Regions from separate parts of the Kitasatospora sp. MAP12-44 genome, predicted to be linked through region 3. Evidence: riboswitches for the same ligand, from Rfam matches in the RefSeq annotation. Region 3 holds a riboswitch; each other region holds the start of a gene.
The links. Region 3 has a riboswitch for magnesium ahead of P3T34_RS03210 (hypothetical protein). Riboswitches for the same ligand answer to the same signal wherever they lie in the genome.

Region 1 (9,636 bases), 7.3 Mb from region 3:
GCTGCCGCGCAGATACGGGGCGAAACCGGGGTAGCCGGGATCGCCGGCCGCGTCCTCGGCGGTGTACAGCGGACGGACGCGCAGCCCGTCCTCGACCTCGGTGGCGAGTGCCTCCTCGGCCAGTGCACCTTCGACGTTCTGCGTCAGACCTGACTTGCGCAGAACGCCTTCGACAAGCCGCTGCCATTGCTCACGGGTCGCATCCGGGAACTCGGCGGCCAGGGGGAGCCCTTCGGGCGGGACCGTCATGAGGGAAGGTTAGAGCTGACGGGCCCGTGACAGGAGATCAAACCGGTGTGACCTTTCCCTCTCTGCACTCCAGGAGCCCTGGAGTGCAGAGAGGGACGCGCTGCGGAGCACCCGTTCGGACGCCGGCAGGTGCGGTGACTCGGGTTGACGCCGTGGCAGTGAGCGGCAGGCAGGCAGTCAGCGGCCGACCGCGGCCAACTCCTCGCGCAGCGCCGCCAGCACCTCGGGTCCCGACTCCACGGTCAGGAAGAAGTGGCCGCCGGGGAACATCCGCAGCGAGCTGTCCGCCGTGGTGACGCCGGCCCAGAGCTCCAGGTCCTCCTTCGACATGGAGTCCTCAGTCCCGCCGAACACGGCGACCGGGCAGTCGAGTTGCTCGCCCTCGGTGCGCCTGAAGGTCGCGCAGATCCCGTAGTCCGCCCGCAGGGTGGGCAGCACCATCTCGACCAGCGCGGGAATCGCCAGCACCTCGGGCGGAGTGCCGCCCATCGTCCGCAGCTCCTGGACCAACCGGGCGTCCGACCACTGGGGGCGGTCGTGGCGCGGCTCGAACCGATCGGGCGCCGAGCAGCCGCTGACGACCAGCCGGGCCGGGGTGCGCCGCCCGGCGCGCCGGGCGGCCAGCGCGACGCCGTAGGAGATCATCGCGCCCATGCTGTGCCCGAACAGCACGTACGGCCGGTCAAGGAAGGGCTGGATCGCGGCGTACGCCTGGTCCACCGCCTCCTGGTAGTCGGTCAGGTGCGGCTCGGCGATCCGGGTCTCCCGCCCGGGCAGCTGGACCGCCAGCAGTTCGACGTCCGCGGGGAGGCTCGCCTGCCAGGTCCGGTACATCGTCGGGCCGCCGCCCGCGGGGTGGAAGCAGATCAGCCGCAGCCGGGCGCCGGGCCTGGGCTCCGGGTTGCGGATCCACGGCGTGCTGGCGGGAGCGGCGGCATGGTCGTGCGGGAACATCGGAGCAGCCCTTCATGCGGCGGGCCCCGGCCGGCGACCGGAGCGGGCTCGGGGTCGAGCTGCACAGGAATCTACGCTGCTGGGAGCGGCCGGTGCAGGGTGGGTGGCATCGTGCCCGCCCACCCTGCGCCGGTCGGTCTCAAGCGAGTGCGTCCTGTTCGAGGTCCTCCTCCAGGTGCCAGTGCAGGTCGCGGATGCCCGGCTCCAGCGAGAGCCGGGAGACCACCTGCTCCAGCGCCTGGGCCACATCGCCGCTGATCGCGACGGTGGCCCGGATGCTGGTGGCCTCGTCCGGACCGCGACGGGCCCGCAGGCCGGTCGGCGCCAATCCGGAGGCGGCGAGGGCCTGCAGCAGCAGCGCGCGGATATGCGACTCCGAGCGCCGCTCGCACTCCAGGTGCAGGGTGGCGCGGACGGCCTCGTCGGGGTCGCTGCCGGCCGCGGGGGCCCGGTCGAGCAGGTGGCCGGCCGGGCGCAGCACCAGGTGCACGGCCAGCACGGTGAGCGTGCCCAGCACGGCGAAGCCGAGCTTGCCGGAGGCGGCCAGCACCCCGACGGCGGCCGAGCACCACAGCGTGGCCGCGGTGTTCAGGCCGCGCACGCCGCCGCCGTCGCGCAGGATCACGCCACCGCCGAGGAAGCCGATCCCGGAGACCACATAGGAGGCGACCCGGGTGGGGCTGCTGCTGTCGGCGACGGCCTCGCTGTAGAGGACGAACAGGGTGGCGCCCGTCGCGACCAGCGCGTTGGTGCGCAGGCCCGCCATCCGGGCCCGCCACTGGCGTTCGACGCCGATCAGGGCGCCGCAGCCGACACCGGTGGCGAGCCGGATCAGGAAGTCGAGGGTGGTCAGGGTGTGCATGGGAGATCCCCTCTCATCGATCGACTGCCAGGTCGGTCAGCTGCTGAGCGCGAGGGTGACGAGCTTGAAGATGACCATGATCATGGCGACCAGGAGGTAGCCACGCAGGGCGCTCATGCCGACCTTGCGGGTGGCGGACATGGCGGGCTTGGTGAGGGTCTCCAGCGGGGGCATCCGCCAGCTGTCGCGGCCGGTGCGGTCGATGTCCTCCATGGTGGCGGTGCGCTTGCGGGTGAAGGCGTAGCCGGCGGCCAGGACGCCGACCACGCCGCAGCCGGCCATGATGTCGAGGATCGCGGCGGCGGTGATGTTCGGGAACAGCACGGAGGCGGTCAGGATGATGGAGAGGGTGACCAGGACGCCGACGACGAACGAGGTGAAGGCGTTGATCTTGGGGCCGTTGACCCAGGGGCCCAGCACCTGCTTGTCGTTGCAGAGCAGCAGCAGGAAGACCGAGGCGGAGGGCAGCAGCACACCGGCCAGCACCTGGACGCCCTGGGTGAGCAGGCCGAGCGGCGAGCCGGGGATCAGCACGATCGTGGCGGCGGCGGCGACCAGCGCGGCGTAGACGGCGTAGAAGCCCTTGGCGTTGCCGACGCCGCGGTGCAGCGAGTGCTTGATGCCGAAGACGTCGCCGATGGCGTAGGCGGTGGAGAGCGAGACGGCGAAGGCGCCGATGATCGAGGCGTCCAGCAGGGCGATCGCGAACAGCACGCCGACCAGCTTGCCCGCGTGGGCCTCCAGGCCCTTGGCCACGCCGGCCGCGTCGGTGAAGTGGCTGAAGCCGTCGGTGCCGGCGAAGGCCGCGGCCGAGGCGCCCATCAGGGCGGCCGCGCCGATGACGACGATGGCGATGCCGATCCAGAGGTCGACCTTCTCGTACTTCATGAAGCGCGGGGTGATCCGCTTGTCGATGACGTACGACTGCTGGAAGAAGAGCTGCCAGGGGGCGACGGTGGTGCCGACGATGCCGATGATCAGCAGCATCACGGTGGAGAGGGCTCCGGCGCCGCCGGGCATGTTCGGCACCACGAAGTCGTGGGCCATCTGCGAGGCCTTCGGGTGGACCAGGAAGTAGATCGGGATCAGCAGCAGCGAGCCCGCGCACAGCGCGATGGCGATCCGCTCGAAGCGGCGGAACGAGCCGGTAAAGGCGGAGGCGATGATGATCGCGGCGGCCAGCACCACCGAGGCGACCTTGGGCAGGCCCAGGTATCCGGTGGCCAGCGTGATGCCGATGAACTCGGTGACCAGCGTCAGCGCGTTGAGCAGGAACAGGTCGATGACGCTGAACGCGCCCCAGAACTTGCCGAAGCGCTCCAGGATGAGTCGGGCGTGGCCGACGCCGGTGACCGCGCCCAGGCGCAGCACCATCTCCTGGTTGAGGTAGAGCACGGGGACCAGCAGCAGCAGCGTCCACAGCAGGTGGGTGCCGTAGTTCTGGCCGGCCTGGCCATAGGTGGAGAAGGCGCCGGCGTCGTTGTCGCCGACCATCACGATCAGGCCCGGGCCGACGATGGCCAGCAGGGTCTTGAGCTTGGCGGACAGGCCGCGGCGCTCGCCGTGGTCGTCGAGCTTGATGGTGCCCATCGCGCCCTGGATGTCGCCGATGTGGGCGTCGTCCAGGACCGCGGCGCGCGGGGTGGTCGCGGTGGGGTCGAGCGTGGCGTTGGTCATGGCGGGTCTCTCCCGGGCCCCTCTCGGGGGCGGTGAGGGCACGCAGCAGCAATCCGCCCTGCGAACGCGCGGCCCGGGCTCGCCGCTACGACCAAAGGCCGTACGGTGCTGGGGACTTGGCGTGGTTACGCGCAGAGAAGGTGGTTACCGCGTGCCGGTGGACAGCGAGGACGGGCGGGTGCGGGGCCGTTTATGGCCCGGACTACTGCTGCTACTCGAATCCATGTCACTCGCCTCCTTCCGGTCGGTGCGCCTTCAACGGCGCGATATCGACGCGGCAAGGAGCGACCGGCACGCCGAAAACGGCCGGTACACCCCAACTCGTCAGAGCTTTGGCACTCCACGGCGTGATCCTGCCTTTGAGGCGGGAAGCCACTTGGGATCAACCCTTAGGTCGGGAAGATCTGTCCTGATCCGGAGCGTCTCTCGACGGGTGGGATCAGTGGCCTGTGTCCGTGAAGACGCCTCACCGAACGAGGTGCCTTGCAAAACCTCGACCAGCTTAAACCCTCCCCGCCCATACACTTGCCATATTTACCTATCCTTGACCTTTCTCTTGGGTGGCGCCGACGCCGCCCCCCGAGCCGCCTACGCCTCCCGATGACGCTCGAACAGCAGCTCACGGCCGTCCAGTTCGTCCCACTGCTCGCCGGCATCGACAAAGCCGAAGCCCGCGATCGTGGCCAGCGAGGCGGTGTTGTCGGGACTGATCGAGGCCCGCACCGTGCGCACCCCCGACTCGGCGGCCGCCCAGCGCAGCAGCTCGGCGAGGATCGCGCGGGCATAGCCCCGGCGGCGGTGGTCGGGCGCCACCGAGTAGCCGACCTCCACCATGCCCGCCGGGTCCGGCGGTCCGTGGAACCCGGCGTAGCCCACCACGACGCCGTCCGGCTCGGCCACCGCCGCCCGGGCGACCCAGCGGGCACTGCCCGGGTCACCGGCGATCTGGTCGAGCCTCAGCTGCCAGAGCCAGCGGGCGTCCTCGGTCAGGAAGAAGTCGGTGAGCGTCAGGCCGGCCCGGGCGCTCGCCTGCGCGAGATCGCCGTCCAGCAGCGCGGTCAGGACAGTGGGCGCGAGCTGGACGAGGCGCACGCACTTGGAGTCGCTCTGTTCTGTCACAGGCGGATGGTGCATCCAGCCACGCGGAGCTGTCCACCGGATTTCCGGGGCCACTCAGGCGAGACTCGGACGACGCTCAGACCAGGTCGACCCTGATCAGCCGCACCGCGGCCGCGGCCCGCTCGGCAGCCTCCTCCGCGCTGGCGCCCACCGCCAGGACGTAGCCCTGCCGGTCGTGCGACATCCGCAGCGGCGGGACGTCCTTGCCCACCGCGAGGCCGCTCTCCACCCGCAGCACGCCGGGGCTGCGCTCGGCCTGCGCCAGGCCGTGCACCGCACCGACCGTCCCGGCGCCGACGTCGAAGTACCGGATGGCGGCGCCGCCCTGGGCACCGCGCGGCGGCGGGCCGGCGAGCACGTGGTCGGGGAAGGCCCCGGCGAAGCCGGCCAGCACGGCGGCGAACATGTCCACCCCGGTGACCAGTTCGACCAGTTCGAAGATCCGGTCCCCGCCCGTCCTGGTGTGCGACTCGACGATGACCGGGCCGTCCGCGGTGACGATCACCTCGGTGTGCGAGGGGCCGTAGCGGTGCCCGATCGAGTCCAGGAAGTCGACGGTGGCCTGCTCGGCCGCCGCGATCCGCTCCCCCGGCAACCGGGACGGCATGGTGTGCCCGGTCTCGACATAGTGCGGCGCGCCGGTGGTGAGCTTGTCCGTGACGGCCAGCACCCGGTGGCGTCCCTCCCAGCTGACCGCCTCGACGCTCACCTCCGGGCCCACCGCGAACGCCTCGACGATCACCGGCAGCCCGGGATTGACCGCCAGGTTGTCCGCGAGAGCCGCCGTCACCTCCCCCGGCCCGCCCAGCCGGTGCACCTGCCGGCTCGCCGAACCGCCGATCGGCTTGAGGATCACCGGCCAGCCGACCTTCTCCCCGAAGGCGCGGACCTCGTCCGCCGAGGTGGTGGTCAGATGCTCGACGGTGGCCAGTCCGCGCTCCCGCAGGTGCTCGCGCATCCGGCCCTTGTCCCGGGTCAGCTCGACCGGTCGCAGCGGGTTGCCGGGCACCCCCAGGCGCTGCTGGATCAGCGCGGCGTTCAGCACACCGTGCTCCTGGAAGGAGACCACCGCCGCGAACGGCTCGGCGCGGTGCAGGGTTTCGGCGAGGTCGACCACGATCGGGGCGTTGATCGGGGAGGTGATCAGCCGGTCCAGCAGCGCGATGTCCTCCGGCGTCAGGTCGGTCCTGTTCTGCACCACGGTCAGCTCGAACCCGCAGGCCACCGCCGCGCGGTAGGCCTCGGCGAACCCCCCGACCATCATCAGCCTGGGCCGCACGGCGATCTCCTCCTTCTGGGGCCGGTCCGGGAGGCCAGCATGGCAGCCGCCGCCGAGGCGGACCAGCCCGTTCCGCTCACCATCGACCGGAGCAGACGATCCGTCAGATCACTTTCTTCGAAGCCGAGTCGAACCCGAGTCGGGCCGATCGGCCGTACAGTCGAAACAGTCGCGCCGCCCGCCACCCCGTCCCCCGGAGGCGCCGTATGGACTCCCCGCTGGCCCTTCGGACCAGGCTGGCCCGCTTACCCGGCCCGGCCTGGATCATCTTCGCCGGCATGTTCGCCAATAAGTTCGGCAACTTCCTCAGCGTCTTCCTGGTGCTCTACCTGACGGGCCAGCGCTACTCCGCGTTCCAGGCGGGCATGGCGGTCGGCGTCGCGGGCCTGGGCGGCTTCGTCGGCAACGCCGTCGGCGGGGCGGTCGCGGACGGCTACGGGCGGCGGGCGGCCATCGTGGTGTCGATGGCCGGCAGCGGTCTGGCCACCCTGGCCGTGCCGCTGGTGCACGGGATCTGGGCGACCACCGCGCTGGTCGCCGTGGTCGGGGTGTTCGCCCAGCTCTACCGGCCGGCCGCGGGCGCCCTGCTGGTGGACGTGGTGCCCGAGCAGCAGCGCGTCACCGCGTTCGCCGTCCTGCGGCTGGCGATCAACCTCGGCATGGCGGTCGGCCCGCTGGTGGGCGGCCTGCTCAGCGCGCGCTCCTACCCGCTGCTCTTCGTCGGGGACGCGCTCACCTCCTTCGCCTTCGGGGCGCTGGCGCTGCTGCTGCCCGCCGGCACCCGGCCGGCCAAGCCGGCGCCGTCGACGGTGCCCCGCGCCACCGGCGGCTACCGCGACGTCTTCCGGGACGGCCGCTACTGCCTGCTGCTGGCGACCATGGTCGCGGGGACGGTCGTCTACGGGCAGTCCACCGTGACGCTGCCGCTGCACGTGGCCCGGCACGGCTTCGGCAACGGCTTCTACGGGCTGCTGCTGGGCCTGAACGCAGCCGTCTGCGTGCTGGTCGAGCTGCCGCTGACCCGCTGGACCGAGCGCCGCGGACCCCGCCGGGTGATCGCGGTCGGCATGCTGCTGATGGGCGCCGGGATGGCCGGCACCGGGCTGGCGGACAGCCGGGCCCTGCTGATCCTGACCGTGCTGCTGTGGACCTTCGGGGAGATCGTCTACTCCCCCATCTGCTCCGCCTACCCGGCCGCCTTCTCGCCGCCCCACCTGCGCGGCCGCTACCAGGCCGCCGACGGGCTGGCGCACACCCTCGGCCAAGCGGTCGGGCCGGTGCTCGGCGGCTTCCTCTACGCCCGCTCGGCGCCGCTGCTGTGGGCGGTGACGGCGGCGATCGCACTCCTCGGGGCGCTGACCGTGCTGCCGGCCGTCCCGCGCGCCGGGCGGGACCAGGCGGCGCGGGGCCAGGCGGCGCGGGAGGCGGACGGACGGGCCGTCGACGTAGGTGGCGGCGTGGGTGGCGGCGTAGGTGGCTGACGCCCGGCCGCGGCCGTGTGGCAGGCTGCCAACCGGTGCCGCGACCCGGCACCGACGCCAGGCCGGACACCCTCAGGAGGCACCCCACCGTGAACGCATCGCCGCAGGCAGAGCCCACCGCCGACCCGATCGACCACCGCGCGGCCGTCGCGGCGCAGGCCGAGCACTTCGTGGCCCTGCTCAAGGACGCCGACCTCACGACGACCGTCCCCAGCTGCCCCGGCTGGACGCTGACCGACCTGGTCCGCCACACCGGCAGCGTGCACCGCTGGTTCTCCACCCTGCTGAGCAAGCTGCCGCAGCAGCCGCCGACCAGCCGCGAGGTGGACCTGCAGCTGCCCGCCGAGGACGCCGGCTACCCCGACTGGCTGGCTGCGAGCGCCGCGCTGGCCGCCGAGACCTTCGCGGCCACCGACCTGGCGGCGCCGATGTGGGCCTGGGGCGTGGACCAGCACGCGCGCTTCTGGGTGCGCCGGATGCTGTTCGAGACCCTGGTGCACCGCGTCGACGCGGAGACCGCGCTGGGCTTGACCCCGGCGATCGACCGCGCGCTCGCGGTCGATGGCGTGGACGAGTTCCTGGTCAACCTGCCGAACGCGGGGCTGTTCGCGCCGAAGGTGGCGCAGCTGCGCGGCACGGACCAGACCATCCGGTTCCGCTGCACCGACGGGGACGGCGACTGGCTGGTCCGGCTGCGTCCGGACGGCTTCGGCCTGGTCGCGGACCCGGCCGAGGTGGCGGTGGCCGACGCCACCGTCCAGGGCACGGCGGCGGACCTGCTGCTGCTCGCGTACGGCCGGCTGGAGCGCACCGCGGGCTCGCTGACGGCCGACGGGGACCAGCAGCTGCTCGACCTCTGGTTCGCCAACTCGGAGTTCTGAGCGCGACCGATCGGTCTCAGCTCAACTCAAGCGATCCAGCCGCTGGTGAGGGCCTGGACGGCCGAACCGTCCAGGTCGGCGAGCTTGGCGCCGACGAAGCCGCGCGCGGCGTCCGAGGTCTGCAGCCGGAAGGCCGGCCGGTCGGCCGTCAGGACCTCCAGGATGGTCTCCGCGGCCCCGGCCGGCGGCTGGGCGAAGGACGCGAACTGCGCCTGGGTCCGGGCCAGGTAGGCCTCCATCGCGGGCGCGTACGGACCGGCCGCGACGAGAGCCGCCGGGAGGTCGACGCCGACGTTGCTGACGAACTCGCTGGCCACCGCGCCCGGTTCGACCACACTGACCGTCACGCCGACCGAGGCCGCCACCGGGGCGAGACTCTCCATGAAGCCCTCGACGGCGAACTTGGCCGCGCAGTAGGCCTCGTTGAAGGGCTGCCCGATCACGCCGCCGACGCTGCTGACGGTGATCAGGCGGCCCCCGGTGGCCCGCAGGTGTGGCAGGGCGGCCTTGGAGACCTGGACCACGCCGAAGAAGTTGACCTCCATCACCGCGCGGACGTCGTCCAGGCTCTCGCCCTCCAGCGTCCCGAGGTGCCCGGCACCGGCGTTGTTCACCACGGCGTCGAGCCGGCCGTGGTCGGCGACAACCCCGGCGACGCAGTCGGCGACCGAGGCGGCGTCGGTGACGTCCAGCGGGCGGATGTCCAGCTCGACCCCGGCCTCCTCGGCGGCCTTGCGCAGCGCGTCGGCGCGCTGCGGGTTGCGCAGGGTGGCGACGGTGGTGAAGCCGGCCCGGGCGGCGGCCACCGCGGCGGCGAGGCCGATGCCGGACGACGTGCCGGTGATCAGGACGACCTTGGACATGGTGGTGGCCTTTCGCGAGATGATTATCGAACCCGGTAGTTATTGTTCATAACTACTTGGCTCGATAACTATGCGCTGGAATCTTTGCCAGTGTCAAGCATCTCGGTAGAGTGTCCTCATGCCCACGACTCCCGACAGACCGGCCGGCCCGGACGACGTCTCGGCCCGTGTGCTCGGCCTGTTCGTGGCGATCACCCGCCGCTACAACGCCGAGTCCGAGGCCGCCGCCGCCCACCACGAGCTGACCCCGCTCCAGGCCAAGGCCCTGCTG
Region 2 (9,636 bases), 4.0 Mb from region 3:
CACGTAGAAGCCCTCGGCGCGCTGCCCGGCGAAAACCTTGCGGCCGCCGTCCAGGCTGTGCACGGCCATCGCGGCCAGCGAGGGGTAGTCGGGGGTGGAGAGCGGGCCGATGTTGCACGGCGGGCAGGCCAACCGGCGGCCCAGCACGGTCTCCCGGCCGCCGGCCTCGACCTTGGTCACCGTGTAGAACTGCTTGCGGTTCCAGTTGGGGGAGTCCAGCGAGGTGATCGCACCGGTGTTGTAGAGGAAGGTGTTGTCGTTGTCGAGCTCCACCTCGAAGCGGAACTGGTAGGTGATGTCCGCTCGGCCGTCGCCGTCGTTGTCGACGTGGATCTCGTAGAGCACGTCGTCGCCGAACTCGTAGAAGTTCGGGCCGCCCGCTGCTCCTTGCAGCGGGATGTAGTTGGCGATCAGCGTGACGGTGTCGCTGGCGTCCGGGCTGACGAACGCGTACACGTCGGTGCTGTCCGCCACCGGGTCCTTGGAGATCTCGGGAGCTTCGCGGTGGGACGACATGCTGGCCTCACAGGGGAGTTGGGGTCGGGGTGGTGCCGGGGGACCCGGCCGGCTCCACTGCGGCGCCGACCGGGGGAGGGCGGATCAGCCCAGGGTGCGCAGCAGCGCGGCGGCCAACTCGCGGTCCTGGACGCGGTGGTGCCGGTCACCGTGGAAGATGTCCAGCTCACCGGTCCGGGCGTCGCGCAGGTGCACCACGGTCGGCTGGTCGCGGTCGATGGCCATCGGGTGGTCGGCCGCCGGCTCGGCCTCGGCGCCGCCGCTGTCGAGGCCGCAGAGCACGCCGGCCGTGAGACCGACCGCACCGACCACGGTGGCGTTCCTGATCAGAGCGCGGCGGGACATCGCCGACTCGGCGGCGGTTTCGGGCACAGGGGTATCCAGGGACATGGGTCGTTCCTCCGACTCGGTGAACTGGGCAGGCCCCGAGCCTCGGCGCTCGGTCCTACGAGCGGGACGGGCACAGATCGGGTACGTACACGAACGGCCGTCCGGTGACAGAGGGTCGGCAGCCACGCTGAAGTGAAACGACGTCAGTTCGACCGGTCAAGCCGGCTTGGCCCAAGCGGGGCCGACAACCACTCACCCGGCCCAGCGAAACCCCGCCCGGCTACGCCATCCGCCTGGCGCGGGACCACCCGCAGCCGCCGCTCACAGCCGCCCTGACATATCGACTCAGCCGACCGGGTGACTAGCGGGTGGCGCAACCATCCATGGCGCGTTCGAGCGCGAAGAGTAAGCATGGGATCACATTCGGCTATATCCAGACGAGTGTGATCTCGCGTGCCCCTGTTCGATCCCGCAAGGAATGATCCCGCAAGGAATGGAGAAGACCATGAAGGACTTCCGCAGGGCCCTCGTACTGACCTGCGCGGCCGGTGCACTCGTCCTGGGCGGCGCCGGCGCGGCCAGCGCCGACGCGACCGCCAACGGTGCGGCGATCGGCTCGCCCGGCATTCTGTCGGGCAACGTGATCCAGATCCCGATCCACATCCCGATCAACATCTGCGGCAACAGCATCAACCTGGTGGGCATCGCCAACCCGGCGTTCGGGAACACCTGCGTCAACAGCTGACCCGCATCGCCGCGGCCGCTCCCGCCCCCACCGGGGCGGGAGCGGCCGCCGTCGTTGATCAGCCTCTCCCGCGTCCACCGGCCAGCCGCGGATCCCCAACCGGTGGCCACTGCGCCGGCGTCGGCAGCGCCAGCCGCAGCCCATCGGGCTCGGCCCCGCGCAGCGCCAGCGAGGACGCCAGCTGCTCGGGGAAGTCGCGCAGGCCGAGCAGGGCGGCCACCAGCAGCGCGGTGCTGCGGTGCCACTGGGCGGAGCGCTGCAGCATGCCGTGCCCGGCCCCGGTCACCTCGATCGCGGCCACCGCGGCGCCGGCCGCCCGGGCCCGGGCGGCGAACGCGCGGGTCAGGGCCGGGTCGGTCACCTTGTCGCGGTCGCCGTGCAGCGCCACCAGGCTGCGGCCGGCCAGCTGCTCGCACGGGTCCTCGGGCGGACACCACGGCGCGAGCGCGACGAGCCCGCTCACGCTGGGGTGGCCGGCCGCCCGCAGAGCGGCCCGGCCACCCATCGAGTGCCCGACCAGCACCACCGGAACCGGACCGAAGTCCGCCGCCACCGCGTCCAGCGCCGCCAGCACGTCCTGCGCGGCGTGCGCCCGCTCACCGTTCCAGCCCCGGTAGCGGTAGCGCACCAGGCCCACCGCGACCGCGCCGCCGGCCGTCTCCCGCTCCAGCGAGCGGACGAACCCGCGCATCCGCACCACCGCCAGGTGCCAGGGCCGGGCCGGCGCGGTGCTCTCCACCTGCCCGCCGTGCAGCACCAGCACCACCGCCCGCGGCTCGCCCGGCCGTACCCGCCACGCCACCGCGCCCGTCATCGCCGACCACTCCGTTCGTCCGTCGCGGACCCCTGCGGGCCCGCTGCGCCGAAGGGTACGCCGTCCGATCGCGTCCGATCGGGATGAAGAAATCTTCAAGTGACGACTGCTAGTCAACAGATCTGACGCAGATGGACAGGAGAGTCGATCAATACCGGTCAACAGACCGGCAGACACCGGCCATCTCCCTACCCTCGTGTCATCGATCCGATCAGCCAGGAGGTCCACATGTCCGGCATCGAGAACGCCCTCAAGGACGCCATGACCATCCAGGGCGCCCTGGGGGTCGCGCTGGTGGACGTCGGCAGCGGGATGGCCCTGGGCACGCTGGGACACGCGGCCGACCTGGACCTCGCGCTCGCCGCCGCCGGGAGCACCGACGTGGTCCGCGCCACCCTGCGCGCCGTCGAGCTGCAGGGCCGGGCGGGGGAGGCGATGGAGGACATCCTCAGCACCCTCACCCACCAGTACCACCTGGTCCGGCCGCTCACCAGCGCCGGCAGCCAGAACCTCTTCCTCTACCTGGTGCTGGACCGCGCCCGGGCCAACCTCGCGCTGGCCAGGCACCAGGTCCATCGGATCGAGAGCGAGCTGATGGTCTGAGGCCGCGGCAGGGCGAACCGACCGGCAGTTGAAGAATTCTTCAACTCCGGAGATGCTGGAGCGGTGACCGGAATGTTCGACGAAGAGCTGCGCACCCAGCTGGCCCAGGCCCGAGCCAGCCTGGCGAAGGCGCGCGCCGACGGCGACCTGGACGGCGTCCAGGCCTACGAGGGCCGAATCGCCGGACTGCTGCGGACCGCCGCCAAGAACGGCATCGCCCTCCCGCACACCCCCGAAGAGGAACGCGGAGAGGACTGACCCGTGCCCGTCCCGCCCTACCAGGCCAAGGCGGAGTTCTTCCGCACGCTCGGCCACCCCGTCCGGATCCGCGTGCTCGAACTGCTCCAGGACGGACCGCGACCGGTGCGCGAGCTGCTCACCGAGATAGACGTCGAGGCCTCCAGCCTCTCCCAGCAGCTCGCTGTGCTGCGCCGCACCCAGCTGGTGAGCGCGACCCGGGACGGCAACACCGTGGTGTACGCGCTGAGCACCCCCGACGTCGCCGAGCTGCTGCGCGCCGCGCGGCGGATCCTCACCGACCTGATCACCGATCAGGGACCGTTGCCGGACCAGCTGAACAGGACCGCCGCCCGATGAGCGATGCCCAGCCCGCCGCCAACCCGCAGGCGACCAAGGACGAGAAGAGCAAGCGCAAGGCGATGCTGGTGCGCGCGTTGATCTACATCGCCGCAACGCACGTCTGGGCGGCATTCCTGATCCTGCTCTTCACTCTCGGCAAGCACTGACCCCCCCTCAAAGTAAAGATTCCATAAATACGTAGAACCCGATCTGACACAGGGTCTACGCTTAGTGAGGTTTCAAGAGGGCACCTCGTTCGGTGAGGCGTCTTCACGGACACAGGCCACTGATCCCACCCGTCGAGAGACGCTCCGGATCAGGACAGATCTTCCCGACCTAAGGGTTGATCCCAAGTGGCTTCCCGCCCCAGAGGGGGGATCACGCCGTGGAGTGCCAAAGCTCTGACGAGTTGGGGTGTACCGGTCCTGCGGACCGGTCCGCTCCTTGCCGTGTCGATATCGCGCACTCGATGCGCACCGACCGGGAGGAGGCGAGAGACATGGATGCGAGTTGCAGTAGTCCGGGCCATAAACGGCCCCCCGCCCGCCTGTCCTCGCTTTTCTCCGGCACGCGGTAACCACCTCCCCTGCGCGCATTCCTGACGCGTCATCCATTCCCGCACGGCCGATCGCCGTGACGGGTCGCCATGCCGCGCGCCCGTAGGGCTGATAGCTGCCGCGTGCCCCCCGACCGCCCTGACCGGGCACCTGGGAGGCACGTCATGACCGACACGACCCTGACCACCAGCGCGCCGACGCGCGCCGCCGTTCTCGACGACGCGCACGTGGGTGACATCCGCGGTGCGCTGGGCAGCATCCGGCTGGACGACACCGCGCCGCGCACCGGACTGTCCGCGAAGCTGAAGACCCTGCTGGCGATCATGGGCCCGGGCCTGATCGTGATGGTCGGCGACAACGACGCCGGCGCCTTCGCCACCTACGGCCAGGCCGGCCAGAACTACGGCACCCACCTGCTGTGGACCCTGCTGCTGCTGGTCCCCGTCCTCTACGTCAACCAGGAGATGGTGCTGCGCCTGGGCGCGGTCACCGGGGTCGGCCACGCCCGGCTCATCCTGGAGCGCTTCGGCAAGTTCTGGGGCGCCTTCTCGGTCATCGACCTCTTCCTGCTCAACGCCCTCACCCTGGTCACCGAGTTCATCGGCATCACGCTGGCCGCCGGCTACCTGGGCCTGCCCAAGACCGCCGCCGTCGTGCTGGCCGCCGCGATCATCATCGCCTCCGCCTTCACCGGCTCCTTCCAGCGCTTCGAGCGGATCGCCATCGCACTCTGCGCGGGCTCGCTGCTGCTGATCCCCATCTACTTCCTGGTCCACCCGAAGACCTCGCAGATGGCCCACGACTTCGTGGTGCCGAACATGCCCGGCGGCACCGGCTCGCTGGCCACCGTGATGCTGCTGATCATCGGCATCGTCGGCACCACCGTCGCCCCCTGGCAGCTCTTCTTCCAGCAGTCGTACGTCATCGACAAGCGGATCACCCCGCGCTTCATGAAGTACGAGAAGGCCGACCTGTGGATCGGCATCCTGATCGTGGTGATCGGCGCGGCCGCCCTGATGGGTGCCTCGGCCACCGCCTTCGCCGGCACCGCCGCCCAGGGCAACTTCACCGACGCCGCCGGAGTCGCCCACGGCATCGCCGCCCACGCCGGCAAGGTCGCCGGCGTGCTGTTCGCGATCGCTCTGCTGGACGCCTCGATCATCGGCGCCTTCGCCGTCTCGCTCTCCACCGCCTACGCCATCGGCGACGTCTTCGGCATCAAGCACTCGCTGCACCGCGGCGTCGCCGGCGCCAAGGGCTTCTACGCCGTCTACGCCGCGCTGGTCGTCCTGGCCGCCACCGTCGTCCTGATCCCCGGTTCGCCGCTGGGCCTGCTCACCGAGGGCGTCCAGACCCTGGCCGGCGTCCTGCTGCCGTCCGCCTCGGTCTTCCTGCTGCTGCTCTGCAATGACAAGCAGGTCCTCGGCCCGTGGGTCAACGGCCCCAAGACCAACGCCTTCACCTCGGCCGTCGTCGGCGTCCTGGTCACCCTCTCGGTGATCCTGACCGCCTCCGTCCTCTTCCCCCACATCACCGCCGCGACGATCCTGCAGATCATGGCCGGCTGCGGCGTCGCCGGGGTGCTGGCCACCGGCTACTCCTTCACCCGCAAGCGCACCGCCACCAACGAGGACCCCATCGATCGCACCGGCCGCGACGAGTGGCGGATGCCCCCGCTGGAGACCCTCACCAGGACCACCGTCTCCACCGGCTACAAGATCGGCATGGGCGCCCTGCGCGGCTACCTGTTCGTCGCGATGATCCTCGTCGTCATCAAGATCATCACCCTCGCCCTCAACGGCTGAGCATCGAACACAGAAGGCCGGTCGGACCGAGAGCATCGGTCCGACCGGCCTTGCGCCCGCTTCGGCGGGAGCGCGATCCCAGTGGGAACGCAAAAGGAACGGGCCCCATCCTCGCGACCTGAGTCACTTGGATGGAGCCCGTTCCGCACTGTGCGCGAGGGGGGAGTTGAACCCCCACGCCCTTTCGGGCACTGGAACCTGAATCCAGCGCGTCTGCCTATTCCGCCACCCGCGCATGGGTGATGTCGTAGATGCTAACCGATCGTCCGGATGATTTCGAATCGGTTTGGACCCGCTTCTCGATCTTCCGTCCGGCTTCGGCTCCCTCTCGGTCGCCCCTTCCGACATGAGAAACATTAGCACGCTCCACGGGGAACCTACGAATCCCTTCCCCCAGCCGACCTGCACAGCTCTCCGGGGGCCGCCACTCGAACGACTCGGCGCCGGGGCGGCCCAGGGGTGAGGGCCCCGCCCAAGGGGTACTCCTTGGCCACCGGGCGCACCCGTACGAAGGGGTGTGCGCAAGCCCACCCCCGGGCTCGGCCCGGCCGGGGAACCGTACAGATGGCCCGCGCGTGGATACGATCAGTACGGAAGTACCGCAATCAAGCCCGAGCAGTACCTCGAGATCCCTTGGAAGGGGGTGCCCCGTGGGAGTCCTGAAGAAGTTCGAGCAGCGACTCGAGGGTCTCGTGAACGGCACCTTCGCCAAGGTGTTCAAGTCCGAGGTCCAACCCGTGGAGATCGCCGGAGCGCTGCAGCGCGAGTGCGACAACAACGCCACGATCTGGAACCGCGACCGCACCGTGGTGCCCAACGACTTCATCGTCGAGCTCAGCCCGCACGACTACGAGCGGCTCAGCCCGTACGCGGGCCAGCTCGGCCAGGAGCTGTCGGGCATGGTCCTGGAGTACGCGGAGGCCCAGCGCTACGGCTTCCTCGGCCCGCTCCAGGTCAACCTCGAACGCGCTGACGACCTGGACACCGGCCTGTACCGGGTGCGCAGCCGCACGCTGGCCACCGAGACCCCCGAGCCCCCGGCCCAGCCGCCGCAGGAGCGCCAGCCGCAGGCCGGCTACGGCCGCGGCCCGGTCACCGAGGCACCCGGCGCACCGTGGCAGCAGGGCGGCTCACCGACGTACGCGGGGGCGGCCCCGCCGGTCCCGAGCACGCCCCCCGCGATGCCGCCGATGCCCCCCGCCGGCAACGTCCGCCCGTTCCCCGGCTCCGGCACGGGCGCCAACACGCGCCGCTGGATCGAGGTCAACGGCACCCGCCACCAGATCACCGGCACCGCCTGCGTGCTGGGCCGCTCCACCGAGGCCGATGTCCGGATCGACGACCCCGGCGTCTCCCGCAAGCACGCCGAAATCCGTCCCGGCACCCCCGCGATGGTGCTCGACCTCGGGTCCACCAACGGCATCGTGGTGGACGGACAGCACACCCAGCGCGCTACGCTCCGCGACGGCTCGCGGATCGTCGTGGGCAGCACGACGATCATCTACCGACAGGTCGAAGGGTAGGGCGGGGTACCGGTGTCAGAACTGACTCTGACAGTCATGCGGCTGGGTTTCCTGGCGGTGCTGTGGCTGTTCGTCATCGTTGCGGTGCAGGTGATCCGCAGCGACATGTTCGGCGCCAAGGGCACCGCCAAGGGGGGCGGTCGGCGCGCGGCCGGCGCCGCGAGCACCGCGGCCGCGGGCACCCCGGCGCCGCGTCAGCCGCAGCAGGCGCCCGCGCCCCGTGACGCCACCCAGCAGCTGGGTCGCGGCCGCCGTGGCGCGCCGACCCAGCTGGTCGTGGTCGAAGGTTCACTGACCGGCACGACCGTGGCGTTGCAGGGCCAGACCATCACGCTCGGGCGCGCGCACGACTCCACCATCGTGCTCGACGACGACTACGCGTCGTCGCGTCATGCCAGGATCTACCCGGATCAGGCTGGGCAGTGGACCGTGGAGGATCTAGGCTCCACCAACGGCACCTATCTGGACCGGCAGCGGCTGACCGTGCCGACACCGCTCCAGCCGGGCATGCCGATCCGTATCGGCAGGACCGTCATCGAACTGCGGAAGTAGTAGCGCATGAGGGACAGCACCCCGTCCATGACCAGCCGGGACGGCAGCCACGCTGCTGCCGCTGCCGTGCGCGAGGCCCAGAGGGGGGCACGCACAGAATGAGCCTCGTGCTGCGGTTCGCCGCCGGATCCCACAAGGGGCTGATCCGGGAGGGGAACGAGGACTCCGGCTTCGCCGGCCCGCGCCTGCTGGCCGTGGCCGATGGCATGGGTGGGGCGGCGGCCGGCGAGGTCGCCTCCTCCGAGGCCCTCAGCTCGATCGTCTCGCTGGACGAGGCCGACCTCCGCGCCGACCTGCTGACGCTGCTCAGCGACGCCGTGCACGGCGCCAACGAGCGACTGCGCGTCATGGTCGAGCAGGACCCGCAGCTGGAGGGCATGGGCTGCACCCTGACCGCGCTGCTGTGGACCGGCGAGCGGATGGGCCTGGCGCACGTCGGCGACTCGCGCGCCTACCTGCTGCGGGACGGCTCGCTGACCCAGATCACCCAGGACCACACCTGGGTGCAGCGCCTGGTGGACGAGGGCCGGATCACCCCGGAGGAGGCCGAGACCCACCCGCAGCGCTCCCTGCTGATGCGCGCGCTGGACGGGCGCGGCCAGGTCGAGCCCGACCTGTCGATCCGTGAGGTCCGGGCCGGCGACCGCTACCTGATCTGCTCCGACGGCCTGTCGGGCCCGGTCAGCCACCAGACCCTGGAGGAGACCCTCGGGAGCTACTACGCCCCCGAGCAGACCGTCCAGGAGCTGATCCAGCTCGCGCTGCGCGGCGGCGGGCCGGACAACATCACCTGCATCGTGGCCGACGTCATCGAGGTCGGTGCCACCGACACCCTCAGCGGGCAGTTCGCCAGCGTCCCGGTGGTGGTCGGCGCGGTCGCCGAAGGCCCGCACGGCACGGCCACCGACCACGCGATCATCGACACCCCGGCCGGCCGCGCCGCGGGTCTCGGCCGCCCGCAGCCGCCCGCCCCGCCCGGCGCCTTCGGCCCGGCCGACGGCTACCAGGGCGGCTACGAGCCCGGTTACGACCAGGGCTACGAGCAGGGCTACGGTCAGGCACCGGACGGCTTCGGCCCGGCCCACGGCTACGACACCGCCGACTACCCCCACGAGGGCTACGGCACCGCCCCGCACGGCGCCGAGGGCTACGGCGCCCCGGCCGGCGAGTACGACGCGGACGGCTACCGCGCCGAGGACTACCCGCCGGCCGAACCGCCGGTCCGCAAGCCGAGCTGGATCAAGCGCTCGGCGATCGTGGCCGTCGCACTCGGCCTGGTCGGCGGCGCCGCGTACGGCGGCTACCAGTGGACCCAGGGGCAGTACTACGTCGCCGAGAACTCCGGCCATGTCGCGGTCTACCGCGGCATCAGCCAGAGCCTGGCCGGCCTCAGCCTCTCCTCGATCTACCAGGACTACCCGGGCGTCGAGCTGAAGTACCTGCCGGTCTACCAGCAGAACCAGCTCAAGAACACCATCGACGCCGACAGCCTGGACGCCGCCACCAAGCGGGTGCAGGCCTTCCAGGCGCAGGCCGCCGTCTGCCAGAAGATCGCCGACGGCGCCAAGCCGGCCACGGCCGGTACCGGCACCGCGACCACCGCGGCGTTCCT
Region 3 (9,636 bases):
TTGAGGCTGGGCGCGTGCGGTTCGAGCACCAGCGGGTGGACGGCCTCGGTGGGGAAGTCCTCCAGGGTGCGGGCGGTGAACCACGGTCCGTCCGTCGTCTGGTCGGCGGGCGCCGCCGTACGTCGGGGGCTTTGCAGCCGCCGCCAGACCACGCCGGCCACCACGAGGACCGCTGCGGTGGCACCGATCAGGGCACCACCGATCGCGGGCCGCTCCTGCATCGGAACCGCGCTCAGGACGACGATCTCCAGCACGCTCACCGTGAGTACGGTGAGCACCGCCGAACCCTCGCGGGTCCGCAGCCGGGGGAGTGCCCTCAAGTGGACCATGACTGGACGATTCCTTTCCTTCCCGTTCCTCTTCCCGTCGGCCCGGCTACCGGGTGGCTGCGGCGCTGACGGCCTTGGGGTTGTTAGCTGCTGGTCGTGGAGTGGGCATAAGTGCGCTTGAGTGTGCGGGAGTTCTCTCGGGAGTCCCATTCCTAGTGTCCAATTCAGTGATGTTTGAAGTGGTTTGACGGTTTGTCGGTGATTGTGCGCATGCTCGGACTGCCCGGTGGATGAGGGAGGTGGTCGGCCCGACCGGGGTGACGGTGCGTGACCGCCTGAAGGGGCTTACGGCGGAGGATGAGAAGGTCCTGCGGTTGGTCGGCGGGCATCTCGGTTCGCTGGCCTCGCGCGATCTGACCGCCCGGTGCGCGGACGGCCTGGGGCACTGCGCCGACAGCTGGGCGGTCCGCAAGCGGGATTTGACCCCCGATTCGTCGTCGCGGTGGGCCGGGTCGATCACGAAGGCGACCCACGACCAGTGGGCGCTGTCGCGCCGGGGGCAGGCCGCACACCTGGACAGCTTGGACACTGGTATCCGCACGCTGCGCCACCGGCTGTCCCTGCCGATCGGGGAGAAGGGCACCAAGCGCGCCCCGGGCGGCTACCGGTCCAAGCATGAGTGGTTCGTCAAGTCCCGCCGCCTGCACGCCCTGGAGGAGCGCCGCGCCGCCGTGGGTGCGGATCGGGAGGCCGGGCGGGTGCGGGTGGTGCGCGGGGGCCGCAAGCTGCTGAACACCCGGCACCACCTCGCCGCCGCCAACCTCACCGAGCCGCAGTGGCGGGCGCGCTGGCAGGCGGCGCGCTGGTTCCTGTCCGCCGACGGGGAGTCGGGCAAGCGGTGGGGGAACGAGACGATCCGCGTCACCCCCGACGGCGCGGTGAGCATCAAGCTGCCCGCACCCCTCGCCGGCCTGGCCAACGCCGGGCACGGCCGGTACGTCCTGACGGCGAGGGTCGCCTTCGCGCACCGGGGCGAGGAATGGCGCGACCGCATCGAGCACAACCGGGCGGTGGCGTACCGCATCCACCTGGACGTTTCCCGTGAGCGGTGGTATCTCGACGCGGCCTGGACCCGGCCGGTCGTCCGCACCGTCCCGCTGGCCACCGCCCGCGCCGCTGGCATGGTCGCCGTGGACACGAACGCCGACCACTTCGCGGCCTGGCACCTGAACCGCGACGGCAACCCCGTCGGCGACCCCCACCGCTTCCCCTACGACCTGTCCGGGTCGGCCTCTCATCGCGACGCCCAGATCCGCCACGCCATCACCCGCCTCCTCCACTGGGCCAAGCGCTGCGGCGTCGACGCCATCGGCTTGGAGAACCTCGACTTCGGCGACGAGAAGACCCGCGAGAAGCACGGCCGCAAGAAGCGCTTTCGCCAGCTCATCTCCGGCATCCCCACCGGGAGGCTCAAGGCACGCCTCGTGTCCATGGCTGCCGAGATGGACCTGTCCATCGTCGCCGCGGACCCGGCTTATACCTCCCAATGGGGTGCGCAGCACTGGCAGAAGCCCATGGCCGCCCCGCACCGCAAGACCACCCGACACGATGCCGCGAGCATCGCGATCGGCAGGCGCGCCCTCGGACACCCTCCCCCAGCCTTCGGCCGGGGGTGCCCCCTTCGGCGACGGACGCAACCGCCCCGTGCACACCAGAGCGATGTGCACGGGCATCGGAGCGTCCAGGTCGAACCAGGTGCCCGGGGGCGTGAGGAAACCCGCCACCCAGCCACGGACCGTGCACACGATGCACCCGCCCGAGCAGGGACAACGAGAACGCGGGCGACCAGTCGGGCATCCACCACCGTTCGGGATGCACGCAGTGACCAGCAGTGGGCCAACGACCCACTCCTGCCTACTTAATTGGAACGGTAGTACAGGGTCATCTCTGCCTCCGTACGGGTGCGTGGGTTCGGGGGGCGTTCAGTTGCTGCCGTGCCAGCCGGCTTCGATGCGGTGGCTGCCGTCGGGGCCGGTGACGGTGCGCCAGTGGGCGTGCAGCTGAACCGCCTTGCGGGCAGGGGCGGTTGTGCGCTCGGGAGCGGGGGTGTCGAGGAGGCGGAGGATGCTGTGGTCGAGGGGGTTGTCGCTGATCCTGCGCGGGAAGGCGGTCAGGAAGGCGCGCAGGCCGCCCCGGGCATGGGTGGCGGGGAACGGGCTGCGGGACTGGAACGCGGCGAAAACGGACATGGGAACGTCACCTCCGGGGAGCGGCGTGCGGTTGGGGTGCGCGGGAGGGTCAGGGCGCGGGTTCGAGGAACTCCAGCAGGTTGCCGACCGGGTCCTGGCTGTAGAAGCGGCGGCTCGGAGGGAGGGAGTCGTCCCAGACGACCGGGGCTCCGTGTGCGGCGACGCGTTCGGCGAGGGTGTCGATGCCGCTGACGCGCAGTCCCGGGTGGGCTTTGGTGGTAGGGCGGAAGTGGTCCTCGATGCCGAGGAAGAGCTGGACGCGGCCGTCGTCGGCGGCGAACCAACAGCCACCGCGGCTGGAGAGTTGGGGCGGCTTGGGGATTTCGGTCATGCCGAGTGCGCCGGTGTAGAAGGCACGCAGCGCGTCCTCGCTGCCGGGGGGCGCGGTGAGCTGGACGTGATCGAGTGAGACGAGCACGGGAGTGTCGCCTTTCGGGTCGAAGGGCTGGTGGGCCAGGCCTGCGGTGGTGGTTGCGGCTCAGAGACTCAGCGGCGCGGGGGCATGGTGCCCGGGCCGTCCGGGCCTGAGCTCTCGGCCTGCTTGGCGATGCCGGCGGTGGCTGACGCGGGCAGGTCGAGATGCTGGGCAAGCCACTCGGGGCGGTGGCCCTGGAGGGCCAGCAGGTAGGCGGCGTGCACCCGGGCGTCGTAGGCGACGTCGGGTGAGGTGGTGGCTGCGAAGTCGCGGGCGTCCATGAGGTAGAGCCGGGAGATCCCGTCGTGCAGGGTCAGGCGGAGGCAGCCGCGGGCCGTGGGCGCGGGTGCTCGGTCGGCTTGCGACGCTGCCGGCGTCGGCTGTGCGGTGGTGTGCCGCGCGGGGAGTGCGTCTCTACGGCGGATCGTCCGCAGCAGCCGGGAGAGGCCCAAGCCGGTGTTGGTGGTCTCGCGCGTCGTGGTGCGCGGCCGCCGAGCGGTCTGGTTGAACGTCAGGCTGGTGATGGTGAACCCCCTGGAGTGCCAAGGCTGTTGCCACGGCTGTTGGGAGGCACGCGCAGCGTTCGGACGCCCCGGTCGACTCGGTTGGGACCGTCCGAGTCGAGGTGGGGCGAACCGCGGGCATGGCGCAGAGGCCGACCGTGTGGGAACGGGTCAGCGCGTGCCGGAGTGAAGCGAGGACAAGCGGACGGGGGGCCGTTTGTGGCCCGGACTACTGCAACTCGAATCCATGTCTCTCGCCTCCTTCCGGCCGGGACGCACAGCGGTGCGCCGAATCGACACGGCAAGGAGCGGACCGGCCCGAATGGCCGGCTCACCCCAACTCGTCAGAGCTTTGGCACGTCACGGCGTGATCCCTGCTGCCTCAGCGAGCGGGAAGCCACTTGGGATCAACCCTTAGGTCGGGAAGATCTGTCCTGATCCGGAGCGTCTCTCGACGGGTGGGATCAGTGGCCTGTGTCCATGACGACGCCTCACCGAACGAGGTGCCTTCTTAAAACCCACATCGACTATAGACCGCCGATCGGGTTGCGCAACCCCCGCGCAGGTCGATCCTGACACTTCTCTGACAGTCGGGTGCCCTTCCGGGCGCCGCGGATTCCGGCCTGGTCAGAAGCCTGATCGTGTCAGTTGCCCAGGCCTCGCAGCTGCGAAAAGAAGGTGAAAGGGCGGACTTGACAGGCAGTCAACGAGGAGGGCCATACTGTGCGACGTGACACCTCGTTCGGTGAGGCGTCTGCACGGATACAGGCCACTGACCCGACGACGTCGAGAGACGCCCAGGGTCAGGACAGGTCTCCTCGGATTAAGGGGTGACCCCAAGTGGCTTCCCGCTCGCGCAAGTTGCGGGCGGGATCACGCCGTGCAGTGTCGAAACTCTTACGTGAGGGGTGTCCGCCAAGAGCAGCCCGTGGCCGAGCCTGGTCCTGTGCTGCCCGGGGGCCCCGGCTGCCCGCCGGGGGTCGGTCCGGCCTGCTCGCACGTCCTTCACCTTCACCCGTAGCCGTCCCGGACCCGCTCCGCGGACGCCGCGGGTGCGGATGCGGGTGCGGGTGCGGTTCACGCTGCGCTCAAGGCTGCTGCCACCACCTGCCCCGGCCCCGACCCTTCGACGTGCCCGAGTACGGGCGTGTCTTCAGCCTGCCTGCAGGCATTTCGCAGGAGGAGATTCGACATGGCCTTCAACAGCACCCGTTCCGCCCCAGGGCACGGCCCCGATGACCCGGTGGCCGGCGCCCCGGCCACCTCGGCGGTGATGGACAGCGCGCACGTCGGCGACATCGTCGGCGCGCTGGGCACGATCAAGGCCACGCCCGGTTGATCTTCGAGCGCTTCGGCAGGTTCTGGGGCGCCTTCTCCGTCGGTGACCTGTTCCTGGTCAACTCCCTCACCATCGTCACCGAGTTCATCGGCGTCGCACTCGCACTCAACTACTTCGGCATCCCCAAGTACGTCTCGGTGCCACTGGCTGCGGTCCTGCTCTTCGCCGTCGTGGCCGGTGGGTCCTTCCGCCGCTGGGAGCGCTTCCTGTTCGCGCTGATCGCGCTGAACATCGTCATGCTCCCGATGGCCCTGATGTCGCACCCCAAGGTGGGCGAGACCGCGGCCGGTTTCGTCCCGCAGTTCCCCGGCGGCCTCAACTCCACGCTCCTGCTGATCATCGTCGCCATCGTCGGCACCACCGTCGCGCCCTGGCAGCTGTTCTTCCAGCAGTCCAACGTGGTCGACAAGCGCATCACCCCGCGCTGGATCCGCTACGAGCGCGCCGACCTGTGGATCGGCATCGCCGTCGTCATGATCGGCGGCGTCGCGATCATGGCCACCTCCGCGTTCGTCTTCAAGAACACCGACCTGTTCGGCCAGTTCGCCGACGCGGGAGCCGTCGCCGACGGCCTCAAGACCCACGGCAGCCACGCGCTGGGCTCGCTCTTCGCGATCGTCCTGCTCGACGCCGCGCTCGTCGGCGCCAACGCCGTCAGCCTCGCCACCACCTATACCCTCGGCGACACCCTCAAGAAGCGCCACTCCCTGCACTGGAAGCCTTCCGAAGCCCCGATCTTCTACGTCGGCTAGCCCATCCTGATCGGCATCTCGGCCACCATCATGCTCGTCTCCGACGCGCACCTGCAGGGCCTGATCACCCAGGGCGTCCAGGCGCTGGCCGGCGTCCTTCTCCCCTCCGCCACCGTCTTCCTGGTCCTGCTCTGCAACGACCGTGCGGTGCTGGGGCCTTGGGTCAACACCGTCAAGCAGAACATCGTCGCCGGCGTCATCGTCTGGGTGCTGGTCCTGCTCTCGCTGGCTCTGACCGCCGCGACCGTCTTCCCCGGCCTGACCACCGCCCAGCTGGAGACCGGCTTCGCCGTCGGCGCCGGCATCGGGCTGCTCGGCGGCACGTGCGTCGCCCTGCGCTCCCGCAGCTCCGCCAACGCGGCAGCCGAGGCGGCGTTCGCCGCAGTCGACCTGACCGATATCGACCTGACCAATATCGAGCGGCTCGACACCGCACCGCTGACGCGCGCCGAGCGCAAGGACCTGCTGGAGGCCGACCGGATGGCCTGGCGGACTCCGGCTCTCGAGACCCTGCCCAAGCCGCAGTTCTCCCCGCTGCGCAAGGCCGGCCTGCTCACCCTGCGCGGCTACCTGCTGATCGCCGTGATCCTGGTGATCGTCAAGGTCGTCCAGCTGTACACGGGCTGACCACGACGGCCTGACGTAACAGGCTTTGACGGTAACGGGCTTTTTTGACGGTAGCGGACTGGGGCGTGGCGGGCGTGAGGGGGCCGCCACGCCCCAGGCTCGTACTCGCTCCGCGTTGGGAGGCTATCCATGCCGACGACATCCGCTCGGCGCCCTTGCCCTGAACAGCGGGTGCTCGTCCTGGTGGGCTTCAACGGCAGCCCGCGAGGAGACCGGGCACTCGCCTACGCCGCCGGCCACGCCGCACGCACGGGAGCCGATCTGCTGCTCCTGGCCGCGGACGAGGACCCCGCACTGTGGCCCACCCACGTCCGGCGGCGCGATCAACGGGTCCAGGCACTGCTGCGACAGGCCGAAGCCGTACTCGCGGGACTGGACGTCCGGTGGCGGATGCAGATCAGCGATGCCGCTCCGAGCGCGGCCCTGCGCGACTGCGCGCGCCGGTGCCACGCCGACCTGATCGTCGTCGGCGCCTCCACGGCCCGCTGGCGTCGCCTGCTCTCCCACCGGGTGGGCGCCGCGCTCGCCCGCGATGCCCCGGCGCCGATCCTCGTCGTGCCCTGATCGGCAGATCTCAAGCACGGTGCCATCCGGTCGGCTTGACAGAGTGTCATGGATGGCCGACAGTAACTAATGTAAATGGATGTCATTTTCGTTAGGAGTTCGAGCGCCGTGAAGGTTGCGTTCGTGGGGAAGGGCGGCAGCGGCAAGACCACGCTCTCCGCGCTGTTCGCCCGCAGGTTGGCCGCCGACGGCGGGACCGTGGTGGCGGTGGACGCCGACATCAACCAGCATCTCGGGGTCGCCCTGGGGCTGGACGAAGACGAGGCCGCGCGGTTGCCGGGCATGGGCGGCCGCCTCACCGAGATCAAGGAGTACCTGCGCGGCACCAATCCGCTGATCCGGTCGGTCGCTGCCATGGTCAAGACGACGCCGCCCGGTCGCGGCTCGCGCCTCCTGCGGCCCGGCGGCGGCGATCCGATCCACCGGGAGCTGGCGCGCGAGGTGGCGGGTGTGCGGCTGATGGCGGCCGGTGCCTTCACCGAGGAGGATCTAGGTGTCGCCTGCTACCACTCCAAGGTGGGCGCGGTGGAGCTGTATCTGAACCACCTGGTCGACCTGCCCGGCGAGTACGTGGTCGTCGACATGACGGCCGGCGCCGACTCCTTCGCCTCGGGCATGTTCACCCGCTTCGACCTGACCTTCATCGTGGCCGAGCCCACCCGCCAGGGAGTGTCCGTCTACCGGCAGTACCGCGACTACGCGGCCGAGCACCAGGTGGCGCTCGCCGTGGTCGGCAACAAGGTCACCGGGCCCGCCGATGTGGACTTCCTGCGCGAGCAGGTCGGGGGCGACCTGCTGGTCTGCCTGGAGCACTCGCCCTACGTCCGTGCGCTGGAGCAGGGGCGGTACGCCGAGTTGAACCGGCTGGAGCCCGCGAACCTGGCCGCCCTGGACCGGCTGCGCGCGGCGGTGGACGCCCGGCCGCAGGACTGGGAGGCCTTCCAGTCCCAGGCCGTGGCCTTTCATCTGAAGAACGCGACGGCCTGGGCGAACCGGGCCACCGGCGAGGATCTGGGCGCCCAGGTCGACCCGGGCTTCGTCCACGGCCCGACCGCCCTTTCCGCATCCCTTGTCCATCAGCCCCGCCAGGAATGGAACTCGAATGTCGCTTGATGTCTCCCCGGCTCTGCTGGCCCGCGCCGAGCGTGGAGAGGTCGACGAATCCGACTTCGTCGACACCGTCCGCACCTCCCTGCCGTACGCGTACCAGCTGATCGCCGGGCTCAGCACCGAACTGGCCGCAGGAGAAGCGCCGTTCGCCGACAACACCACGCCGCCGCCGTCGGAGGCCGAGCGCGGCCAGTTGCTGCGCGCGCTGGCCAGCGACGCCATCCGGGGCAGTCTGGAACGCCACTTCGGGGTGCGCCTGGCCTTTATGAACTGCCACCGGGTCGCCGCCTTCCGGCCGGGCTGCGAGCAGGACGAGCCGTACCGGAAGTTCACCTCGGTCCGTTCCCAACTGCTCAACCAGTCACCGGAGTTCAGGGACTGCTGAGTTCTGACGGATCCGTGGACGGCCGGCGGGCGGACCCGATCCGCGCCGGAGCGTTCCTGCTCGCCGCCCAGTTCCCGGGGCAGGGGCACGCGGAGGTGCTGGGCCGGACGGTGGACGCCGCGGTCGCCGCCGAAGCGGCCGGGCTCGACAGCGTCTGGCTGGCCGAACACCACTTCGTGCCGTACGGGATCTGCCCGTCGGCGACGACGCTCGCCGCGCTGGTCCTCGGCCGCACCCGCCGGATCGGCGTGGGCACCGCGGTCAGCGTGCTGCCCACGACGCACCCGGTCGCGCTGGGGGAGCAGGCGGCGCTGCTCCATCTCACGTCCGGCGGCAGATTCACGCTCGGCGTGGGGCGCGGCGGCCCGTGGATCGACCTGGAGGTCTTCGCCGCGGGCGTGCGGGCGTACGAGCAGGGCTACCCCGAGTCGCTGGACCTGCTGCTGCGCTGGCTGCGCGACTCCCGGGTGGGCGCCGACGGACCGTGCTACTCCTTCCCCGAGGTCGACGTGGTGCCCCGTGCGACGCAGGGCCCGCCGGTGCTGCTCGCCTGCACGTCGCCCGGCAGCGTGCGGCTGGCCGCCGAGCGCGGACTGCCGATGCTGCTCGGGATGCACTGCGACGACGGCGAGAAGCGCGAAATGGCCGCCGCCTACCGGGAGGCCGCACGCGGCGCCGGTCGCACCGCTGAGCAGATCGCCCGGGCCGAGCGCGAGCACGTCGCAGCCGGGCTGGTGCAGATCGCGGACAGCGCCGCCGAGGCCCGCCGGGTGCTGATGGAGTCGATGCCGGGCTGGTTGCGGATCGGCCTTGGCGCGCATCGCACGGTGGACGGGCGGCCGAGACCGCTGCGCGATCCGGACGGGTATGCGGCGCTGCTCTGCGACCTGCACGCGGTCGGCACGCCCGCGCAGTGCGCCGACCGGCTGGCCGCGACGGCGGAGCGCACCGGTATCCGGCGCTTCGCGCTGCTGGTCGAGGGCGCCGGGGGCCGTCGGCGCACGCTGCGCAACGTCGCCCGGCTCGGCGCCGAGGTGCTGCCGCTACTGGGTTGAGGTGCGTAGACCGACCGGCCTCCAGGCGTGAGTCCGACTATAGCGTAATGGTTTTCGTTTTCATCTAGTGTAGTGTCAGGCCCAACGCTTCGCGGCAGCGGTGCTGTTCCCGTGTGTCGCCGCGTTCGCTGCCGCTTTCCTCCTGCCATTCGGAGTCGCCATGTCCGCCCACTGCCAACTCACCGGCCGCAAGCCCGGGTTCGGCAACGCCATCTCGCACTCGCACCGCCGCACCCGGCGCCGCTTCGACCCCAACATCCAGACCAAGCGCTACTGGTTGCCGAGCGAGCGCCGCTTCGTCCAGCTGACGCTCAGCACCAAGGGCATCAAGACCGTCGACAAGCTCGGCATCGAGAAGACCGTCGCCC

Region 1: linked by a shared signal. The riboswitch ahead of P3T34_RS35395 (divalent metal cation transporter) and the one ahead of P3T34_RS03210 (hypothetical protein) in region 3 are both predicted to bind magnesium.
Region 2: linked by a shared signal. The riboswitch ahead of P3T34_RS21030 (divalent metal cation transporter) and the one ahead of P3T34_RS03210 (hypothetical protein) in region 3 are both predicted to bind magnesium.

The regions. Positions count from the first base shown of each region.
Region 1 covers NZ_JARZAE010000004.1:7,757,969-7,767,604, reverse strand. The annotation lists gene mutA (methylmalonyl-CoA mutase small subunit) at 1-249, opposite strand, end outside; gene P3T34_RS35405 (alpha/beta fold hydrolase) at 427-1,203, opposite strand; gene P3T34_RS35400 (MgtC/SapB family protein) at 1,343-2,065, opposite strand; gene P3T34_RS35395 (divalent metal cation transporter) at 2,102-3,742, opposite strand; M-box (ykoK) riboswitch at 4,051-4,227, opposite strand; gene P3T34_RS35390 (GNAT family N-acetyltransferase) at 4,331-4,861, opposite strand; gene P3T34_RS35385 (ATP-grasp domain-containing protein) at 4,938-6,140, opposite strand; gene P3T34_RS35380 (MFS transporter) at 6,347-7,621, shown strand; gene P3T34_RS35375 (maleylpyruvate isomerase family mycothiol-dependent enzyme) at 7,711-8,502, shown strand; gene P3T34_RS35370 (SDR family NAD(P)-dependent oxidoreductase) at 8,529-9,365, opposite strand; gene P3T34_RS35365 (MarR family transcriptional regulator) at 9,484-9,636, shown strand, end outside.
Region 2 covers NZ_JARZAE010000004.1:4,501,107-4,510,742, reverse strand. The annotation lists gene P3T34_RS21070 (DUF4331 domain-containing protein) at 1-516, opposite strand, end outside; gene P3T34_RS21065 (hypothetical protein) at 601-906, opposite strand; gene P3T34_RS21060 (chaplin) at 1,340-1,591, shown strand; gene P3T34_RS21055 (alpha/beta fold hydrolase) at 1,650-2,405, opposite strand; gene P3T34_RS21050 (hypothetical protein) at 2,634-3,008, shown strand; gene P3T34_RS21045 (hypothetical protein) at 3,072-3,266, shown strand; gene P3T34_RS21040 (metalloregulator ArsR/SmtB family transcription factor) at 3,270-3,605, shown strand; gene P3T34_RS21035 (DUF6126 family protein) at 3,602-3,754, shown strand; M-box (ykoK) riboswitch at 3,832-4,008, shown strand; gene P3T34_RS21030 (divalent metal cation transporter) at 4,309-5,949, shown strand; tRNA gene P3T34_RS21025 (tRNA-Leu) at 6,101-6,184, opposite strand; gene P3T34_RS21020 (DUF3662 and FHA domain-containing protein) at 6,600-7,472, shown strand; gene P3T34_RS21015 (FHA domain-containing protein) at 7,485-8,024, shown strand; gene P3T34_RS21010 (protein phosphatase 2C domain-containing protein) at 8,123-9,636, shown strand, end outside.
Region 3 covers NZ_JARZAE010000004.1:456,798-466,433, reverse strand. The annotation lists gene P3T34_RS03230 (hypothetical protein) at 1-329, opposite strand, end outside; gene P3T34_RS03225 (transposase) at 560-2,191, shown strand; gene P3T34_RS03220 (hypothetical protein) at 2,252-2,518, opposite strand; gene P3T34_RS03215 (VOC family protein) at 2,568-2,936, opposite strand; gene P3T34_RS03210 (hypothetical protein) at 3,005-3,385, opposite strand; M-box (ykoK) riboswitch at 3,765-3,946, opposite strand; M-box (ykoK) riboswitch at 4,167-4,351, shown strand; gene P3T34_RS03205 (hypothetical protein) at 4,629-4,775, shown strand; gene P3T34_RS03200 (divalent metal cation transporter) at 4,772-5,527, shown strand; gene P3T34_RS03195 (hypothetical protein) at 5,558-6,154, shown strand; gene P3T34_RS03190 (universal stress protein) at 6,284-6,718, shown strand; gene P3T34_RS03185 (ATP-binding protein) at 6,827-7,831, shown strand; gene P3T34_RS03180 (SCO5389 family protein) at 7,821-8,213, shown strand; gene P3T34_RS03175 (LLM class flavin-dependent oxidoreductase) at 8,252-9,268, shown strand; gene rpmB (50S ribosomal protein L28) at 9,429-9,636, shown strand, end outside.